3 regions of the Lactobacillus helsingborgensis genome follow, and region 2 is predicted to be linked to each of the others. Evidence: predicted binding sites of a transcription regulator. Region 2 holds the regulator's gene; each other region holds the start of a gene.
What was found. The regulator LexA, encoded in region 2, represses DNA repair genes until DNA is damaged. The targets are predictions, from matches to a motif close to CNAACANNTGTTNG.
Positions count from the first base shown of each region.

Region 1: the regulator LexA is predicted to act here: its motif matches at 2,676-2,689, upstream of DLD54_RS00815 (replication-associated recombination protein A).
Region 3: the regulator LexA is predicted to act here: its motif matches at 2,037-2,050, upstream of recA (recombinase RecA).

Region 1 covers NZ_CP029544.1:172,974-177,265, reverse strand. Annotated here, with positions in the region: gene DLD54_RS00825 (hypothetical protein) at 98-469, opposite strand; gene DLD54_RS00820 (hypothetical protein) at 819-1,130, shown strand; gene DLD54_RS00815 (replication-associated recombination protein A) at 1,279-2,601, opposite strand; gene DLD54_RS00810 (hypothetical protein) at 2,823-3,728, shown strand; gene DLD54_RS00805 (P-loop NTPase fold protein) at 3,908-4,292, opposite strand, start outside.
Region 2 covers NZ_CP029544.1:1,102,663-1,106,954, reverse strand. Annotated here, with positions in the region: gene rplS (50S ribosomal protein L19) at 1-323, shown strand, start outside; gene DLD54_RS05235 (nucleoside phosphorylase) at 424-1,188, shown strand; gene DLD54_RS05230 (hypothetical protein) at 1,406-1,705, opposite strand; gene DLD54_RS05225 (MerR family transcriptional regulator) at 1,766-2,140, shown strand; gene lexA (transcriptional repressor LexA) at 2,155-2,778, opposite strand; gene DLD54_RS05215 (DUF896 domain-containing protein) at 2,924-3,172, shown strand; gene DLD54_RS05210 (YneF family protein) at 3,241-3,456, shown strand; gene DLD54_RS05205 (ABC transporter ATP-binding protein) at 3,528-4,292, shown strand, end outside.
Region 3 covers NZ_CP029544.1:611,796-616,087, forward strand. Annotated here, with positions in the region: gene DLD54_RS03080 (ABC transporter permease) at 1-376, shown strand, start outside; gene DLD54_RS03085 (osmoprotectant ABC transporter substrate-binding protein) at 390-1,325, shown strand; gene DLD54_RS03090 (ABC transporter permease) at 1,325-1,990, shown strand; gene recA (recombinase RecA) at 2,134-3,246, shown strand; gene rny (ribonuclease Y) at 3,378-4,292, shown strand, end outside.

The DNA.
Region 1 (4,292 bases), 930 kb from region 2:
AAGACTAACGCAATTTTTATCAAAAAGTCTGACGAACTTTACGCTAGAAAAAAGTACCAAGCAGTATAGTTGCCTGGTACTCAAATCTTGTTAAATTTTACTCATTTTTACCTTCAGCTTGGTAAAATTTAGCCCGATTAATTAAATAGTCAAATAAAAGCACACAGATTAGATTTAAGACAATAATTAAGAGTATTAATAATGGGTGATCTTCTTGCTCATCTGTCATATTCAATAAATATAAAGTTTCAAAACTAATAGGTGCACCTTGTAATGCCATAAAATAAAATAAATCATTTTCGACTTGCTTAGTAAATGTTTCTTCTTTTACTTCAAAGCAAGCTGTAGCAATTATTGTTATGATGAATGCACTAATTGACCATATTAAGTTATAATTCGGCTTATTGGAGAAAAAAGCCTCCATTTCAATTATACACAACCACAGTAAAGCAACTCTTGCTAATTTCATTTTCATCTTATTTCCCACAGCCTTTCTTTTTCGAATTATTTTAATTATTTTATTATTTATAATTATAAATGAAATGTGGTATTAATCAAAGGTTCTATTAGTCACTGCAGTTGTTCCGTTAGAAATATCAGCTATTACATCTGTTTCAGATTGGTCAAAAATCAGCTTAATTTATCTCTAATTAAAAATTTTACAATTTAATATTTATGTACTAACCTATAAGTAATTATTATCACTGATATAACTAAAAGTTTAAATTAAATTATAACTGTTTCTTGTATCTGTGAAAAGTTTAATATTGCTTTGTGCATAATAAATCTTGGCAATATCATGATTGGAGCTATTAATAATGACCAAAAAACAGACTAAGATGAAAGAACAACTGTTATCAGATCATCTATATAAAGTTGTATGGCTTATTGCATTAGGCGAATTCTTGTTGGTTTTAATCCTACCGTTTTTCAAATCTCTTGGTTTAAGCGTTGGCGCTTTGGGTCTCCTACTATCAGCTTTGTCAGATGTATTTACAACATTTTTTCAACACAAACATATTACCTTTATTATAAGTTTGGTTTTGGGTTGGCTATTAGCTCTAATAATTAGTGTTATTCTGTTTTTTTACATTATGTGGGCTTCAGGCAACATGGTTTTCGTCAAATAATGAATTTAAATAAATATTGCCACAGAAAAGAAAGAGCACAAAAACAGGCAAACCACTTAAATTGTGGTTTGCCCGCTTTTTAGTTGATGCTCAAATAGCAGTGTCCCGGTAATTAAAACCAATGAGGCTAGACTTTAAAAGCTGCGCGCTAATCATCGTGTTCTATGTGCCATTCTTTAATCTGCTCCAATCTCTTTTTAAAGCGGTCTTCATGACCCTGCGATGTTGGCAAATAATATTCGTGTCCCTCTAAACTCGGTGGCATAGTTTTCATTGTCGTTAACTTGTCTTTAGCATAATGCGCGAGTTGGTAACCTTTACCATAGCCCAAATCTTTCATTAACTTAGTCGGGGCATTGCGAATTTGCAAAGGCACTGGTTCATCAATAGTCTTCTTAACATCTTCTTCAGCAGCCAGCCTAGCCTTATAAACTGCGTTTGATTTCGGAGCAAGCGACAAATAAATCACTGCTTCCGTCAAGTGCACATCACATTCCGGCATCCCTATAAATTGACAAGCCTGAAAGACGTTGACCGCCACATTCAGCGCATTAGTATCTGCCAAGCCAATATCTTCACTGGCAAAGCGCACTAGTCTGCGTGCAATATAAAGCGGATCTTCTCCCCCTTCAAGCATCCGCGACAGCCAATAAATTGCCGCGTCCACATCGCTGTTACGCATTGATTTATGCAAAGCGGAGATGATATTGTAGTGTTCTTCTCCGTCTTTATCATACAGGACTGACTTTTGGGTGATTAATTGTCCCAGACTTTCCATAGTCACGGCGATCGTATTGCCAGTTTTATGACCGTTTAAAACTGCCATCTCCAGCGTATTTAAAGCTGTTCTGGCGTCACCGTTGGCAAATTTGGCAATGGCTTTAATCTCCTGCTCACTGATTTTGACGGTTAACTTGCCAAAACCGTTAGGGTTGTGCAAAGCGTTTTGCAATAACTTGATAATATCTTTGACTTCAAGCGGTTTTAAGACAAAAACCTTACAGCGTGAAAGCAGCGCCGAGTTAACCTCAAAGGAAGGATTTTCGGTCGTAGCACCAATTAAAATGATACTGCCACGTTCAACGTAGGGTAAAAAAGAATCTTGTTGTGCTTTATTAAAACGATGGATTTCATCTACAAATACCAGCGTTTTTTGCCCCACTTCGTGTTCAGCTTCTGCCTGCTTCATAATTTTGCGGATTTTAGTAATGCTGCTGTCAACCGCACTAAAATTAAAAAAGCTCGCTTGACTCTGCCGGGCAATTATTTCAGCCAAAGTCGTTTTACCGACTCCCGGTGGTCCCCAAAAAATCATTGAGGAAACCTGGTCATTATCAATGATTTCTCGCAAAATTTTTCCCGGTCCCAGCAGCTGTTCTTGTCCTACAAACTGAGCTAGATTTTGGGGACGCACGCGGTTAGCCAATGGTTCATTTTGCCCACTGTTTGCAAATAATGATTCTTGCTTCATCATTACATCTTCTTTATTTACTTCTAGATACTTACTAACCTAATTATACAAGTATTTGTCCGCTAGCAAAAAAATGAACGTCTGTTTGCTCTAAATTTATTAACTAGTTTGCATTACAATGATATAAGTAAAGAAATTGGATATTATTCTGGTGTTTCTGAGCAAAAACCAACTTATTATTACCTGCAGGCAGAAACAGTAATGGTAAAGACTGCTATGCAATGGGAAAGAATCGTTATATTAGAGCAAATAACGTTGATAGTATAGATGGATATCCTCTTATGTATAATGGCGTTACCTATGCCACTGTTCTCAAAAAGACGACAACTCAAACATTAACCAATGATTCTACTAAGCACGTTCTAAAAAAGGGTCAAAAAATTAAAGTTGATTTGGCGGTTGAGCCTTGGGCAGAAGACTTTGAAGGCTATATCTATCGCCTGCACGATTATCCTAACGAATATGTTGCTCAAAGTTACATTAAATTGAGAAACTATTTGCCAACATCAAGTTATAGTGAGCTTACATTCACTTTTGTAAAGCCTCAGACTACAGCAGATACTAAATTCTATAGTCTTGACGGTACCCCAACAGGTGTCAGTTACAGGAACCGTAATCAAACCCCGCTAACCACTGATGGTCTTTATTACTTATGGGTACCTAGCGAAAACAAAGCCGAACTGTTTTATCACTACGTACCCTACAAACAGGACAGAAGTTATTTTGTTAATAACGATGGCACCGACCTTAAAGATGCAGAGATTGATAAAAACACCAACAAACCAATTGAAACGACAGAAGACAAGATCCACTATAGTAACAGCTTTATCAAAGTCAGTGATGTCACTTATGCCGGAGGAAATAAATTAGTCCCTCTTAATTCTCCTAAGGATGCCGAGAACGATCAGAAAGTAGCAACAGATAAGGATAAGCAAGAATTGCAAAGAAAATTTGAGGCAAAAAAGAATGCCCAGAATGTTAAAGGTCATGATGAAAGTGCAGTAAAGAATTATAATAATGCTTTGTTGATTGCTTCTTCCGTTCTAAAATCACCTAAAGCAACAATTGCTCAGGTAAGGCAGGCACTGTGGCTACTTGAACCAATTAGAACTCAATTAGCACTTTAAATTTTGCGCAATGAAGTTAAATTAAAAAGGAGTTAGTCTATCAAATACAAGTGAACTAACTCCTTTTTTATTGCTTAAATTTACTGTCTAATTTGAAAATTGCAGTTTATAACTAAACTAATATTCATAAAATCCTTACTATCTATCAGCCTATTAACTTTTTTATGTTAACAATTTAGTTAAGACTTAGCGGAAATGGCTCTACATCGAGTAAGTACGTGATCAGCATAGGTTTCTCCTCTATATGAAAAGCGCAGTTGATCAACACCTAATAAGTTACTATCTGACACAACAGGAAGAAATTCGCGCGGGTTCATCAAATAAATATTCCAAAAGTATATATATTCAGTATCACATAGATTTTCAATAATTTTTACTTGAGATTCAATCCTAGGTGAAACTTTTGTATAAAATTTAGAAAAATTTATATGAATATAATTAAAGTTTAGTACATAAAGCAATGTTTCTGCATCATACGGTTTTCTTCCAAAATCTTTCTCTTTTTCCGAATTTATTATTAATTGTTTAAAATATTTTTGCGCATAATCATCATATGAAAACTGC
Region 2 (4,292 bases):
CCAAAGAACAATTACGTGACGATATTCCTGACTTTCGTGCAGGGGACACAGTTCGTGTTCATGTTCGTGTTGTTGAAGGCTCACATGAACGTATTCAGATGTTTGAAGGCGTAGTTATCAAGCGTAAGGGAACTGGTATTGGTGCCAGCTACACTGTACGTAAGATCGCATCTGGTGTTGGTGTTGAGCGTACTTTTCCAGTAAACGATCCACGTGTTGCCAAGGTTGAAGTATTGCGTCATGGTCGTGTACGTCGTGCTAAACTTTACTACTTACGTGATCGTCACGGCAAGTCTGCTAGAATTGCAGAAAAGCGTCGCTAATTCACGCTTAAGTATAAGAGAATCATTCCGTAAAGGGATGATTCTCTTTTTTGTTTATGGTAAAATCTTCAGCAAAATATTTTTTATGGAGGGTAGAATTATGAATGAACCATTTTTATTAAATTTTGATACTAGTCCAAAAGCAGTTTTAGAACCAGAGCACGAAAAAGAAATTAATCACTTTCATTTTCAAGCTAAATTGCTGTTTGCCTTTTTAACTACAGCTTCAATCAACAAATTTTTAGTTGGTCGTCCTCATAAACAAGTGGGATTTTTTGAATGTTTTGAAGGAAAAACTCCCATTTATGAAGTTGATTTAGATGGAGCAAAGTTTACCCTTTGTCAGGCTAAAATGGGGGCCGCTGCTGCAGTACAACTGTTAGATTGGTTAATAGGTTATGGTGTTAAACAGATTTTAGCAATTGGCTCAGCAGGTTGTTTGGTTGATTTACCAGAAAGTTATTTTCTGGTGCCTACAAAAGCCATAAGAGACGAAGGTACGTCATTTCATTATTTAAAACCAGGGACATTTGTCGAGTTAGAATCTGCATTTTTAGACAAAACAAAGAAACTAATGAACGAAAATGGATTTACGGTTAAAGAAGTAACTACGTGGACTACTGATGGTTTTTTTAGAGAAACTGCCAAGAAAGTAAAACAGGCTAAAGCATTGGGCGCCTCATGTGTTGAAATGGAATGTGCAGCGCTCGCTGCTTGTGCACAATTTAGAGGGGTCGACTTTGCACAAATATTATTTACAGCGGATTCTCTTAAAGACATAGAAAAGCATGATGAAAGAGGCTGGGGCAGGGATGCTCATGAAGGAGCGATTAGTTTAGCTGCTAATATCATTAGTGAAATTTAACCAAGTTTGTGAAAAAATACTGCTGTGGAACTAAAGTGAAACAGCCGCATAATTCACAAGTTATCTAAATGCATGCCTAATAATCAACGTTTTTACTTATAAAAATTTGTGAAAACAAATATAGCATTGCTTGTGGAAAGTTACTTTTTTCCTTTTGTAAGAGTATTTTAAGCCGTTTTAAGATAGTCATAAAAATGACTAAAAGATACTTGCTAGCTTAGCGAAACCTTAAATTTAGCCAGATTAAGGCTACGGTTAAAATGAGTCTTATGAACCAGTGAATCCAAGTAATTTGGTGATGAAGAGAAAAACCATTTGCTAGAGCGGTAAATAAAAGTGCTACTAAAAATATAGTAGTTAAAAGTGGTATCTTTAGAATACTTCCAGCAATAATGCCTAATGCAAACAAAACGTTGACCATGATCAGCCAAATTGGCAGACTAGTGATTAGCAGAAAGCTGGCGCTAATCATAAGAGCACCATAGATAATAGTTAAAGAGATTGTTAGATATGACATTTTAATACCTCCTGCTAAAATTTAATCATCTGGGGTCGACCCTACGTCAAGGAGATAATTATGTATTTGAAAGAATTTATGCAAAAGGAAAATACTACACGTGATACAGTTAGACATTATATCTACTTAAACTTAATAACTCCTGTTCGTAAGGGAAGAAACTATTGGTTTACTGAAAACGAATGTGATATTTTTGAAGCAGTTAAAGAGTTTCAAGACTTGGGTTTTTCACTGCAAGAAATTAAGGAAATAAAAAAACTACACGATGAATCGTGTAGTACTGAAAAGCAGCGTAAGCAAAACTTAAAATTGATTGCAGAAAAAATCACTACTATATCTGCCAAAATTAACAAATTAAAAATGCAGAAAAAGGTACTGGAAGAAGTAGGAGAAATGTTACAGAAAAAAAGCACTATTGAATCAAGAGAAAAATAGTGCAAATTTTTAACTTAAACTATGGAACTCCGATAAAGACCAACAACTTTACCCAGGATATGTACACTGGACAAGATAATTGGATCCATCGTATCATTTTCAGGCTGTAGGCGATAATGACCTTTTTCCTTATAAAAGCGTTTGACGGTGGCTTCATTTTCATCAGTCATGGCTACTACTATCTCACCGTTAATTGCCGTACTTTGCTTGCGGACAATGACATTATCACCATTTAAAATACCAGCATTAATCATACTTTCACCGTGAACTCTCAACATGAAGAGGTCACCAGCATCATTAGCTAAATCAGGCGGCAGAGGAAAATAATCTTCGATATCTTCGACTGCCAAAATCGGCTGACCAGCAGCCACATCACCAATAACAGGAATTTCATTAGGCTTGATGCCAATAGCTTTTTTGCCTTCTTCAGTTATTTCAAGAGCTCGGGGCTTCGTAGCGTCTTTAATTAAATATCCTTTACGCTCTAAACGAGATAAATGTCCGTGAACGGTAGAAGTTGACGATAGGTCAACTGCATGGCAAATTTCACGAACAGTTGGTGGAAAGCCGCGATCTGCCACGGTTTCATAAATATAACGTAAAATTTGTAACTGCTTGGTATTTTGTTTCGTCGTCATTGTAATCTCCAGTATTTTAAACGTTTTCTTGATACTATTTATTTTAGCAGATTTATTTTGATACTACAAACAAATGTTCTGAAAAATCTTAAACTTTTTTTATTACCAAAAATAAGGTAGACTTTCATAATTGAGAGGTGCGAAAATGACAGAAGATAATGAACAAAAATTAATTAATCGTATTAATGAACTCTATCATAAGAAAAAAAGCAGTGGTTTGACGGCTGCAGAGGAAAACGAAAGAAAAAAATTACATCAGGAATTTATTAAAAATTTCAGAGCTGGTTTTAAACAAGATGTTGAGAATTTGGTCATTATTGATAAAAATGGCAAGGAAATAACATCTGAAAAAGCCAAAAAAGCACAACGTCAGAAAGGTTTAAGAAAAGATTAACTTTGACCTTTAATTTTACTTAATTTTTAGGTAAGATATACCTATTGGACAAATTGAGGTGATTTTTTATGAAATTGGGTTTAGCTATTTTTTTAATTGTTATAGCACTTTTATTAGGCCTAGTCGGTGGTTTTTATGGTGCAAGAGCATATATGAAAAAATACTTTAAGGATAATCCGCCAATTAGTGAAGATATGATTGTTGCTATGATGTCACAAATGGGGCAAAAACCTTCAGCCAAGAAGGTTAACCAAGTGATGAACATGATGAAGCACCAAAAATAAAATTTTTGCTAAATTGAAATAAAGGCGGAGCGTATGTCTCCGTTTTTTTATTGTTAATGTTCAGGTGAAACATGGGAATATTTTTTAAATTAGGTTGGTTTTTTAAAAAGGAAAAAAAGCGTTACCTTATTGGTGTCACATTTTTGGCACTTACTTCTATTGTAAATTTAGTGCCACCTCGGATTTTGGGTTTGATGGCGGATCAATTAGACCGTGGTCATATTAGTTGGGAGCAATACGGACTGCTTATTTTAGCAATTATTTTTGCCGCACTTTTACTTTATGGCTTCCGCTATTTTTGGCGTAAGCAAATTTGGGGCGGTGCTGCAGAGTTGGAGCTGCAAATGCGGTCTAAATTGTTTAGTCATTTTATGGCAATGGATCGCACGTTTTATCAGCGTCACCGGACTGGCGACTTAATGGCTCATGCCACTAACGATGTTTCCGCAATTCAGGAAGTTGCAGGAGAAGGCGTTTTAACGCTAGTTGACTCGCTTATTATGAGTGTTTCCACCATGGTTGCCATGATTGCTTTTGTTGACTGGCGCTTAACTATTGTGGCTTTACTGCCTTTACCATTCTTAGCTTGGGGTGCTTGGAAATTAGGTGATCGTCTGCACGATGCTTTTGATAAATCTCAAGCTGCTTTCTCCAAGCTGAATAACAAAACGCAAGAATCTGTTTCTGGCATCAAAGTACTTAAAACTTTTGGTCAAGGCAGGGAAGACACGGAAGCCTTTGACCAGATGATTGATGAAACCATTAATATTAATAAAAAAGTATTTAAATGGGATTCACTGTTTGACCCTCTGGGAACTCTACTTATTGGACTAACA
Region 3 (4,292 bases), 490 kb from region 2:
AGCACTTTTTTTGTATAGTCTAATGCCTATTTTACGTAATACTTATGTTGGTCTCACCGGGGTAAATCAAGATACGATAGATTCTGCCCGGGGTTTAGGTATGACTAATATGCAATTAATTTTAAAAGTTGATATTCCTTTAGCAATGCCTGTCATTATGGCGGGAATCAGACTCTCTGCTATTTATGTTATTGCATGGGCTACTCTTGCTTCATATATTGGAGCAGGTGGTTTGGGCGACTTTATTTTTAACGGACTTAGTCTATATCAAACTGACCTAATTTTTGGGGGTACTATTCCTGTAATTATTTTAGCCCTGTTAACAGATTATCTATTAGGTAAACTTGAACGTAAACTAACGCCAAAGGGAATATAGGGAGGTGCTAATCATGAAAAGATATTTGCAAAAAATATTAGTGATGATTACTGCCTTTTTAATAATGATAACCACGAGTGCATGTGGATTACCCGGTCTTTCTGATAGTGAAGGCAGTCAAGAAAATATCAGAATAACGGCACTTACTACCACCGAATCTCAAGTTATGGCCAATATCATTGCGCAACTTATTGAACACGAAACATCATATAAAACCTCAATAGTTAATAATTTGGGCTCTGCACCAATGCAGCATCAAGCTTTATATCGTCATGATGCTGATATACAAGCTGCCGCTTACGATGGTGGCGAACTAACTGCCAATCTATTGTTACCGGCAATTAAAGATTCTCAAAAAGCAAATAACACTGTCAGACGGGAAGTAAAGAAAAGATGGGATCAAACTTATTTACACACCTATGGCTTTGCAAATAATTATGCTTTTATGGTGAGAGCCAAAGACCAAAAGAAATATCACCTTTACAAAATTTCTGATTTAAAAAAGGTCAAAGATAAGTTTTCTGTTGGTATAGCTTCTGAGTGGATCAATGCTCCCGGTGTGGGTTATCCTGCATTTCAAACGGCCTATGGCATTACTTTTACTAAAGCTCATCCTATGAATATTGGCTTGGTATATTCTGCTTTAAAGAGTGGCAAAATGGATGTCATCTTGGGTTATTCTACGGATGGTCGCATCGACAGTTATCACCTGCACTTGTTAAAAGATGATAAACATTTCTTTCCCCCATATAATTGTGGCATGTTAATTAATAATTATATATTAAGGCAGCACCCTGAATTAAAACCAATACTGAAACGCTTGGTTGGAAATGTAAGTGTGCATGATATTCGTAAAATGAATTACCAAGTAGATGATAAACTGCTTGAACCAGCTACTGTAGCTCACCAGTTCTTGGTAAAGCATAATTACTTTAGGGGGGAGAAATAATGTCTCATTTATCTTTATGGCAACAATTTATTTATTATTACGCCCATAATGGCAGTTACGTATTAGCACAATTTAATCGCACTTTTTTAATTTCAATTTACGGTGTTCTATTTGCTGCGGTGATCGGTATTCCTGTTGGGATTTTTATCTCTCGTAATGGTCATTTAGGTGATTTTGTGGTTGGAATTGCCAACTTTATCCAAACCATTCCTTCCCTTGCTCTCTTATCTATTGTCATGATTGGTTTAGGGTTAGGCGTTATGACTGTGATTGTCACAGTGACGCTTTATTCACTTTTGCCCATAATTAAAAACACTTATACTGGCATGAGTAACGTCAACAAGAACGTCATTGATTCAGGAAAAGGAATGGGCATGACTAAATTTCAGTTACTTTATATGGTACGCTTGCCTTTATCGATGTCTGTGATAATAGCCGGTTTAAAAAATGCGCTGGTAATTGCTATTGGTATTACATCAATTGGTTCATTTGTCGGTGCTGGCGGATTAGGTGATATTATTATTCGTGGTACTAATGCCACTAATGGTAGTGCAATTATATTAGCTGGTGCTCTCCCTACAGCCTTGATGGCGATTTTAGCTGACATTATTTTGAATTTTCTCCAAAAACTGTTACAACCAAAAGGGTTAAAGAAAATAAATTAAAAAAAGGCCGAAAATTTTGCGTAATTATTATTGTGAATAAAAATATTAAACATTTGTTCGCTTTTTCCTTGCAAATATACACTAAAGCAAAGTATAATTATTAAGTACTAAAATAATGAAACTAATTAGAGGAGGACAAAGTCTTGGCCAAAGATGAAAAACAGGCCGCATTGGAAAATGCGCTTAAGAAAATTGAGAAAAATTTTGGTAAAGGCGCCGTTATGCGAATGGGCGATAAGGCCGATACTAAGATTTCGACTATTCCCTCAGGCTCGCTTGCTCTTGATGCAGCCTTGGGTGTTGGCGGCTATCCCCGGGGTAGAATTGTAGAAATATATGGACCAGAGTCTTCTGGTAAAACTACTGTTGCGCTACATGCAGTAGCTGAAGTGCAAAAAAGAGGCGGAACTGCTGCTTATATTGATGCTGAAAATGCCATGGATCCGGCATATGCCGAAGCTTTAGGCGTTGATGTTGACTCACTAATCTTATCTCAACCCAATACTGGTGAAGAAGGATTGCAAATTGCTGATACTTTAATTACAAGTGGCGCAATTGATATTTTAGTTGTTGATTCGGTTGCAGCACTTGTACCTCAAGCCGAAATTGACGGAGAAATGGGCGATAGCCATGTTGGTCTGCAAGCTCGTTTGATGAGCCAAGCCCTCCGTAAACTTTCTGGTAATATCAATAAGACTAAAACTATTGCAATCTTTATTAACCAAATTCGTGAAAAAGTCGGCATTATGTTTGGTAATCCTGAAACTACCCCTGGTGGTCGTGCGCTTAAGTTCTACGCAACTATTCGCTTAGAGATTAGAAGAGCCGAAAAGATTAAACAAACTGGTGGAGAAATCACCGGTAACCGTGTGAAAATTAAAGTTGTCAAAAATAAGGTTGCTCCACCTTTTAAAGTTGCTGAAGTTGATATGATGTACGGCAAAGGTATCTCTCAAAGTGGTGAACTTCTTGATATGGCAGCCGACAAAGACATTATCGCAAAGGCTGGTTCATGGTATTCATATAACGATGAACGAATTGGACAAGGGCGCGAAAACGCTAAAAAGTATCTGGAAGATAATCCGGAAGTTTATGATGAAGTGCAGAAACAGGTTCGTCAGGCCTACGGTATTGACGAGGAATCAGTTGCTGAGCGCGAAGACCCAGAAAAAATAAAAGAGAAGAAAGCTAAAAACGCTGCAAATACAGAAAAGGAAGCTTCTGCTAAAAAAGAAGCCGACAGCAAAAGCAATTAGTTTTGAAGAAATAGACCTTGACTTGTGAAAACAAGTTAAGGTTTTTTCTTGTCGTTTGACATAATCCCCGTGGTTCTTTATCATTAATATTGTGTGAATAATCTAAAAAAATAAAAAAGGCGATAGAAATCATGACAAGTAAATTTTTGATTCCCGTCGCGATTGCTATTATTTCAATTATATTAGGCATAGTTATTGGTTATGTTATCCGTAAAAGTGCTTGGGAGAAAAAAGCCCGGAACGCCCAAAACGATGCCGATCATATTTTAAGCGAAGCTAAAGCACGAGTTGATGCTGCAAAAGCTGAAGTCAATGCACAGAAGCAAGCGGCTGATGCTATAAAACAAAGTGCACAAAACACAAAGAAAGAAAAGATTCTTGAAGCTCAAGAGCAAATTCAGGATTACCGACAAAAAGTTGAAGATGAATTAAACGATAAGCGTGATACAATTGCGCGTGATCAAAATCGTTTAACACAAAGAGAGGATACTCTCGATCATAAGAACTCTTTGCTAAAAGAAAAAGAGGACGATTTAGCTAAAAAAGACGAACAGCTAGAAAAAAAGCAAACTGAATTAACCACTAAATTACAAAAAACTGATGAATTAGTTGAACAGACTACGCAAAAGCTTTATGAAGTAGCCCATTTAGACAAGGAACAGGCTAAAAAGCTGGTTCTAAATCAATTAGCAGATGAGCTAGTCAAAGAGCGGGCTGAAATGATTAGCAACAGCAATGAAGAAGTAAAAGCGAAGGCTGATCATTATGCTCGTAAAATAATTATTGATGCTATTCAAAGCAGCTCAGCTGATACAGTGGCTGAAACCACAGTATCAGTGGTAGATTTACCTAATGAAGAAATGAAGGGTCGAATTATTGGTCGTGAAGGACGCAATATTAGATCATTTGAAGCACTCACAGGAGTAGATTTAATAATTGATGATACTCCTAAAGTTGTAACACTAAGCGGTTTTGATGCGATTAGGCGTGAAATTGCTAAAAGGGCAATGGAACGCCTGATTAAAGACGGACGAATTCATCCGGCT